DNA from 2 places in the Paenibacillus uliginis N3/975 genome. Region 2 is predicted to be linked to the other one. Evidence: predicted binding sites of a transcription regulator. Region 2 holds the regulator's gene; the other holds the start of a gene.
What was found. The regulator NrdR, encoded in region 2, represses ribonucleotide reductase genes. The targets are predictions, from matches to a motif close to AACACNATATATNGTGTT.
Positions count from the first base shown of each region.

Region 1: a site for NrdR is predicted at 1,851-1,868, ahead of B9N86_RS07860 (adenosylcobalamin-dependent ribonucleoside-diphosphate reductase). Genes of this name have one in related genera too.

Region 1 is NZ_LT840184.1:1,703,950-1,708,379, reverse strand. Features, by position in the region: gene B9N86_RS07860 (adenosylcobalamin-dependent ribonucleoside-diphosphate reductase) at 1-1,721, opposite strand, end outside; gene B9N86_RS29960 (hypothetical protein) at 1,909-2,106, opposite strand; gene B9N86_RS07855 (DEAD/DEAH box helicase) at 2,083-3,909, shown strand; gene B9N86_RS07850 (YqhG family protein) at 3,911-4,430, shown strand, end outside.
Region 2 is NZ_LT840184.1:1,419,981-1,424,410, forward strand. Features, by position in the region: gene coaE (dephospho-CoA kinase) at 1-482, shown strand, start outside; gene B9N86_RS06635 (lytic transglycosylase domain-containing protein) at 479-1,042, shown strand; gene B9N86_RS06640 (alpha/beta-type small acid-soluble spore protein) at 1,121-1,354, opposite strand; gene nrdR (transcriptional regulator NrdR) at 1,493-1,969, shown strand; tRNA gene B9N86_RS06650 (tRNA-Ala) at 2,181-2,253, shown strand; partial or broken gene B9N86_RS30160 (transposase) at 2,590-3,264, shown strand; gene B9N86_RS30575 (transposase) at 3,284-3,535, shown strand.

The DNA.
Region 1 (4,430 bases), 280 kb from region 2:
GACAGATCCATCGCCGTTACGAAATAATCCGGCAGATTCTCGCCTGGATGGCTGTCGAGCCAATCCTGTGCAATCGGTACGAACTGCTCATCGAAGCCAAGACGGCTTTGACGGAAGTATTTAAAGGCGAAGTACGGTTCGATACCGGTAGATGTGCCAACCATTGTACCTGTGCTGCCTGTTGGCGCTTGAGTGATCACCGTTACGTTACGCGCGCCTTTTGAGCGCACCGCTTCTTCTACCTCTGGGAACGTTTCGGACATATTTTTCATAAATCCGCTTTGCAGGTAAAGCTCTGCATCAAACGCTTTGAAGGAACCCTTCTCTTCAGCGATATCCGCAGATGCCAGGTATGCTTCACGAGCGATAAACCCGTACAACTTATCCAGGAATTCCAGCGATTCCGGACTTCCGTAACGGATATTCAGCTTGATCATAAGCTCTGCAAGACCCATCGTACCCAGTCCTACACGGCGTTCTTTTTTCTGATTGGCTTCATTTTCCGGGAAATGATACGGAGTGGTATCAATAACATTATCAAGGAAACGAACAGAATAACGAGTCGTTGTCGCCAGATCGTCCCAAGCCACATCATGATTTTCTTCATCATAAAACTTGGACAGATTCATCGCAGACAGATTGCACACACCCCAACCTGGAAGCCCCTGCTCACCACATGGGTTCGTGCAGATGATCGGGTTGAAATACCAGCTGTTGGACATCTGATTGTAGTATTCCATGAACACTACGCCAGGCTCAGCCGATTTCCACGCTGATTCAATGATCGTATGCCAGATATCACGTGCCTTCACCGTTTTGTAAGTGATGACTTTACGACCTGCTTTTTTCCACTTGTCCAAATCGCCATCCCAGATTTCATCATAATCCGGATCAGAAGTATCCGGGAATACGAGATCCCAATCCAGATCTTCTTTAACGGCCTTCATGAAATCATTGCTCACGCATACCGACAAGTTGGCATTGGTCACCTGACCCATCGTCTGCTTCACAGTGATGAAATCCATCACATCCGGATGCCAGTCGTTCATCATCAGCATGAGCGCGCCACGTCTGCTGCCTCCCTGCTCAATGAGTCCGGTTGTATAACTGAACAATCCGCCCCAGGATACAGCGCCGCTAGAAGATCCATTAACACCTTTAACAATCGAACGACGAGGACGGAGGGATGACAGGTTAATACCTACACCGCCACCGCGGGCCATAATTTCTGTCATCTCAGACAGAGTTTCCATGATGCCGCCACGGCTGTCCTTCGGCGAAGGAATAACATAGCAGTTGAACAGTGTCAGTTCGTCGCTTGCTCCCGCTCCTGCTGCAATACGTCCACCTGGAACCAGTTTCCAGTCATCAAGAATATGACGGAATTTAGCCTTCCACTCTTCCTGCAGTTCTGGCGTTGCTTCTGCCGATGCCATTGCAGCTGCCAAGCGGTCCCACATTTCCTCAGGTGTCTTCTCAATCGTCAGCGTCAGCTTTTCTACATCGGTCTCCACCAGCTCACCCTTGCGGGTCTTCACTGTGGCTATCCGGCCATCACGCTTCACAATCTCTCCAACTTCCTTGGTCGGGAACTTAGGATCATCTTTGGTAAGAACCAGAACCACATCGCCCACCTTGGCGTTATGGGAATTTGCATCTTTCCACGCATACCGGTCCAAAAAGATCTTCTCACTTAAACCTTCTAGCCGCTGATTTTGCATCGTACTCAAGAACAACTACCTCCTATATAAACTATAAATTCTATAAATCTGCGTTTAAGCCGCTATAAGTCCGGTCTATTACAACTTAACCCTATATGTATACCGGTTAAACGAGAAAACATAAGGTTTCACACCACATATTGTGGGCGAGATTCATTATACTACACTACATATGGTAAAACTATGCCTAAGATGTGAAATTTAAGGCTTGTACACCTTTCTGGAGGGCCCAGCCTTCCTTTTTCTTATTTTCTCTCCTTTTTTCGCCCATCTGTCTATGAAAAGAACTTGAAAAATCGCCAAATGTAGCATCCGTGCGACCTCCCGGGTTTTTGGGGACAAGGTAAATATTCGGAAGGTTATGAAGTCTTCTTTTTTCGTCCATACTACACATACACCGTTCGTCTGGAATCGACATCTAGGAGGAGATTTTGTGAACTACCAACCACCCGGCAGCCCGGGTTCTTTAAATGATCCGCGCCTCCCTGTCCCACTCCATGTGGACCGCTCCTGGCTTGAAGATTTAGAGAACCGTCTCGACAAAGGCGGGCCATGGGGAGATTGGACCCTGTCGCGGCTGGCTGTGCAAGGAGAGCAATCCCGTCTTGTTACAAGCTTCGAAGAACTGCAGTGCCTGAAGCATATCGGCAGCCTTTCCCCGCTTCCGCATCAGACGGATACGGCGCGGCGCGTGCTATTCGAAATGTCCGGCAGAGCGATTTTAGCCGATGAGGTTGGCCTGGGAAAAACGATTGAAGCTGGTCTTATTTTAAAAGAATATATCGTACGCGGGCTAGTCTCCAAAGTGCTGATTCTAGTGCCCGCTTCACTTGTGTTGCAATGGGTTCGTGAACTCAATTCCAAATTCGGCATTTCGGCAATCGCGCAAAAAAAAGCCTACTCCTGGGGCAACGATATCGTTGTTGCATCCATGGATACGGCCAAGCGCGATCCGCATCAGGAAATCCTATTAAATGAAGAGTATGACATGCTCATCATCGATGAAGCGCACAAACTGAAAAACAAGAAAACATCCAACTATCAATTCATACAGAAGCTGCGGAAAAAATACTGCCTTCTCCTTACCGCAACTCCCGTGCAGAACGATCTCAGCGAGCTGTTCAATCTCATCACGCTGCTGAAGCCGGGACAGTTGGGACGACAAGGCGATTTCTCGGCCAACTTCGTTGTAGATAAACGCATGCCGAAGAACCAGGACCAGCTTAAGGACGAGCTGTCCAAGGTCATGATCCGCAACCGCCGGGGCGAAGGGCCCGTGAAATTCACCAAACGGACCGTACGCAATGTCGGTCTCGAGCTTTCACCCGAAGAACAGTCATTATACGACGGGGTCACATCTTTCGTCAAAGATCAGTATCAGGCATCCGGGGGAAATTTAAGCAGTATGCTCTCACTGGTCACCCTTCAACGTGAAGTATGCAGCAGCCGGGATGCGGTCTTCGTCACGCTCGTCAACTTATCCAAGAAAATGCCCGAGGACTCCCCACTGCGCGATAAAGTATGGGAGCTTGTCCACCTGATCAAAGCGATCAAGGCCAACACCAAAGCCGAAAAAGCCATTGAGCTGATCAAGCAAATGAACGAGAAAGTGATCGTTTTTACCGAATACCGGGCTACTCAGGAATATCTGCTCAACTATTTCCGGGATCACGGTCTCGTGTCCGTTCCATACCGTGGTGGAATGAACCGTGGCAAGAAGGACTGGATGATGGACCTGTTCCGCGGAAAAGCACAAGTCATGATTGCGACCGAGGCTGGAGGAGAAGGCATCAACCTGCAGTTCTGTCACCATATGATCAACTTCGATCTGCCTTGGAACCCCATGCGGGTCGAGCAGCGGATCGGACGGGTTCACCGTCTCGGCCAGACCAACGATGTACGGATCTTTAACTTGTCCACCGCCGGCACGATCGAGGAACATATTCTGAACCTCCTCCACGAGAAGATCAATATGTTCGAGATGGTCATTGGCGGTCTTGACGTTATTCTGGAACGGTTCGAGAAGAAAGAATCCATTGAAAAGAGTCTGTACAAAATCATGCTTGAATCCGGCAGCGATGACGAAATCCGAAACCGGGTCGGTTCCCTTGGCGACTCGCTTCATCACATTAAGCGGGATCTGGAACAAGAGTCATCCGCAGAAACCTTAAGAGAGGAAGAAGCCTAACATGACCATGACGCCGCAGGAGGTGCAGCAGCATTTCATGGCCTATCTGGAAGCCACCGAATGCACCGTCATTGAAAAATCACCCGAGCACGTTACTGTCAAACTGTCCCCCCAAGCGGACAAAATGCTGACCAACCGCCCTTATTATTGGGGCTTCGTGGAGCGAACCGGAGCACCGGCCGAGACACTGTCGTTCAGCTTTGTGTTTGACCCACCCAAATATGACGAGCGTTTAGCCAAACAAGCTGAATCCATACCAATTTCACAGCCAGGGGGAGGACAAGATCCCCTCCTCTCCCGCTATTATGGCAGCGCTCCGGTTCTCCCGGTCATCGGCCCTGGACGGGTTCAGCGGGAAGATATTATCTATGGCAGCCGCAGACTCTCTCAAATCTGGGACGCCTCCCGTGAGGAAGGTAAATGTGTATACCTGTTCGAGCAGCCCGGTGGAGAACAGCGTCCTAGAACACGCTCTGCTCCATACGAGCAGTGGCTCGCTATCTGTTTTAAGGTTGAGTTCA
Region 2 (4,430 bases):
TCCCGGGCCATCCGGTTTTGGCAGAGGTGGCCGCGTACTTTGGACAAGATGTGATACAAGCGGACGGGCAGCTGGATCGGAAGAAGCTGGGTGAAATCATTTTTAATGATGATAAAAAACGGCTGGCGCTGAACGGAATTACTCATCCTGCGATACGCCATGAGATACGGAAGCAGATGGCTGATTATGAAGCTGCCTATCCTGATCGACTGGTCGTGGTGGATATTCCGCTGTTGTACGAATCAGAACTGCAGTCACTTTTTGAGAAGGTCATGGTTGTATATGTACCGAGAGAGAAACAGCTCTGTCGTCTAATAGATCGTGATGAGATTACAGAAGAGCGGGCAGAGGCCAGGCTGAATAGCCAGATGGATATTGAACAGAAGAAGAACATGGCGGATTACGTAATCGATAACAGCGGAACCCTTGCAGAGACGAGCCAGCAAGTGGACGAGCTGTGGAACAGGTTATACGGATTATGAGCTGGTTTCGTAAAAAACGTGTGCTGTTGGTTCTGCTGATCTCTTTTGTGGCGGTACTCTTCATGAATAACATCTGGATGACATGGTTATATCCGATTTATTATAAAGATCAAATTCGCGAGCATGCTGTTCACTATGAAGTCGATCCGTTTCTGGTCGCATCCATTATTCGAGTAGAAACCAACTATAAACCGGGTAAGGAGTCTAAAAGAGGGGCTCTCGGGATCATGCAGCTCATGCCAGATACGGCCAATTGGGCGATGGAAATGGCCAAGCTACCGACTGTGACACTGGATAGTGTCAAGCATGAAGCGGATGCCAATATCCAACTCGGCACCTGGTACATTAAGAAGCTCCACGATGAAATGGACGGTAATCCGATTGCTGTTATTGCTGCGTATAACGCAGGGCCGGGAAATGTCCGCAACTGGATAAAGAAGGGGATGTGGGACGGGACATATGAAGACGTCAAGAACATTCCGATAGGGGAAACCCGTCACTATGTACAAAGGGTCATTTATTATTATAATCAATATACCGATGTGTATGATACGTTCTAAAACGGGAAGAACAATAAAAAGAGCATTGGACAGGCTTGAGAACCAAGCCTGTCTAACACTCTTTGAATGAAGAATTAATTATTGACCGGAATATTGACCAGCCAATTGTTGCTCGGCCAGGGTTACCAGACGTTTGGTAATGTATCCCCCGATCGAACCGTTCTCGTAGGAAGTCATGTTACCTTGGTAACCGTCTTGTGGAATGCTGATGCCAAGCTCTTGAGCAACCTCATATTTCATTTGCTCCAGGGCACCAGTTGCACGAGGTACTACCAGGTTGTTGCTGCTTCTGCTGTTACCGCCTTGTCCCATATCTGTTCACCTCCTTGAGTTGGTAAAAGTATTATGTCTCGGAACTGCAATCTTCATAACAATCAATTGCAGTCCAGTTTATGGAAATTAGATTGGAAGCCATGTGATTAGTTCATACAAAGGAAGTGATTTAGCTTTATGAAATGCCCATACTGTAGTTACGCCGGAACGAAGGTGCTTGATTCCCGTCCAGCTAATGAGAATAAATCTATCCGCCGCCGCAGAGAATGCGAGCAGTGCAGCCGCCGTTTCACTACGTTTGAAATGATTGAGGAGACCCCGCTCATGGTCATTAAGAAGGACGGCAGCCGGGAGGAATTCAGTCGAGAGAAAGTACTTCGCGGCTTAATTCGGGCTTGTGAGAAACGCCCTGTATCTGCAGACCAGCTGGATATGATCGTCTCTGAGGTGGAGAGTGCACTCCGTAAAACAGCCGCTGCTGAGGTAGAGAGTCGTCAGATTGGCGAGCTTCTAATGGAACAGTTGTATCCCGTGGATGAGGTAGCCTATGTTCGCTTCGCTTCGGTGTACCGGCACTTTAAAGACATCAACATGTTTATGAAAGAATTGAAAAGTCTGCTATCCAAAGATTCACTGCCGGACTCAAACATTTGATCGGCATGTGTATAGCAGGGTAGAGGAAGTCCTCAAGGATATGAGGACTTTTTCTCATCCAGGAGGGTGAGGAAATAGCGTAACATGTGTAGTAAGATAGGGCTTTGAATGGTGTATAATCGTGATCTATTGAATAAAATTTGTTGTTGCAAGTAGTACAATGCTGTGATATATTATTAAGGTACTATTTTGAAAATAAGTTGCTTAATAAGGGGCCTTAGCTCAGCTGGGAGAGCGCCTGCCTTGCACGCAGGAGGTCAGGGGTTCGATCCCCCTAGGCTCCATACAAAGAAAACCCTTGATGATCAGGGTTTTTTTTATTTTTTTTAAAGAGCTTAAAATGCTGTCGTTAAATGGTTCTGGGGACGAATTGGGGACGAAAATTCAAAATGGAGAAAATACAAAGAACCAATATTGAGGATATGGAATAATCCGTGGCACATACAGATGGTAAAAACAGATACGCATAAAAAGCCGCGGGCGGTAACGAAAGACAATCACGTTATCGGAGAATCCCGATGGTTGTTCAACGTTCTGTCCTGTGTATGTCAATGGGCGTAAAGGGGGGATTATCAATCCCCATAATCCTTATCTGACATAACAAGATTACACAGGTACCATTGAAATGGTCACGTCTGAAATCTCACTTCACCTTTCATTTTGAATCGTGGGCTATGAGGCTTATGGCTGAAATGCCTGTTAATGCTGCTGCGCGTGAACTTAGAGAGCGTGACACAAGATTATGGAGGATCTTACCCCACTATGTAGATGAAGCGATGGAGCAAATTGAACTTAGTGAGTTGAAACGAATTGCTATTGATGAAACCTCATCTCGCCGAGGGCATCGTTACATTACGCTGTTTGTTGACGCGGATACAAAGATCGTGCTATTTGCAACTGAAGGCAAAAGCATGACAACACTAGAACAATTTAAAGCTCATTTAAGAAGAAAAAGCTTTATAGCAGAGCAGATTGAAGAAGTGTGTTGCGATATGTCTCCGGCATTTATCCGTGGAATTGAAACGTGGTTCACCAAATCTGAAATTACGTTTGATAAGTTCTAGGTCATGAAGTTGGTCAATGAAGCTGTTGACGAAGTACGTAAAAAAGAGCAAGAAAAACAGCCGGAACTAAAGCGTACAAAGTATCTCTGGCTCAAGAATGAACGCAATTTGAACGCAGAACAGCGAGAGGCGCTCATTGGTCTTAAAGACTTACATTTAAATACAGGTCGTGCTTACCGATTGAAGTTAGCGTTTACAAGAATTTTGGACGAGCCCGCACATCTTTGCTGATGTATATTTACGTGAATGGATGGGCTGGGCGAGACGCTCCAAGTTAGAGCCAATGATGAAGCTCGCTAAAACAATTAAACAACATGAAGAAGGTATTCTACATTGGTTCCACAGTAAAATGACAAATGGCTTTCTCGAAGGACTGAATGGACTGGTTCAAGCAGCAAAACGAAAAGCCAGAGGATACCGAAACGTTGAAAACTTGATCGCCATGGTGTACATGACTGCGAACAAAGGTCGTTTAGGGCTCGCGGCACGTCGAGCACAATAACCTTTTATCCCTTGTGACCCCGCCTCATAGGTTGAAGAAGCGGTCAAGCGATCTTCTTGAGGGCTTCTTCAACCTATGAGAATCTACATACGGGATAAAAGTTATTAAACTATGTTTTGGCATTCTCCATCCAATAGAGCGAAGAGCCAAAAAGTTCAACACTAATTTTTAGATTGAGCCTCTTTAAATTGATAAAAAAACAATTGATCGCATATGATAAAAACTTGAGATAAGGAAGAATAAACTTTGGAGCCATCCAACCGAGTAGTCATGCTAATGAATTGTCAATCCTTTTTGCTTCAATTGAAAAAGCAGAAATATAAGATCGTCCTCTTGTGGTTGTAGGCTATCCAGAACGACGCGTCGAGTCCAATAGCATAGATGAGCAATTTCTCGATATACAGGCTCCTTGCATGTATTCGCTGACACACTGGATGGTTAAAGCTCATCTTCCGCTGCAAGTGTGATCCTTTTATCTTTCAATAATAATTTCTCTCACAAATGCACTTGTTCAAACGAATGACTTTTATGCAACGAAAAGGTCAGCGTGTGCTGTCCTGTTATATTTTTGTTCATGACTCTCTTTTGCCCCGAATCCATGAATCGATAGCATGTCATTGAAACAGAATCCTTATTCTAAAGGACAACAGTTCCTTTTGGTGCAAATGCTTCTCTATGCGATATTTTACCTGAATGAACCACAACTGCGGTTCCATTCATCCCAACATACGTGTCTTCAAACCAGTTCATACTATTACTGATCTGTTCTGATTCTGCTTGTAAACTTCAGTTCTTGAAATCTCCACTTCATTTTTAGCTTCAATAATCAAATAGTTGTTTACGTATAGGTTCTATACACATCACAACCAACCCCAAACTCCATCTATGGTTCCTG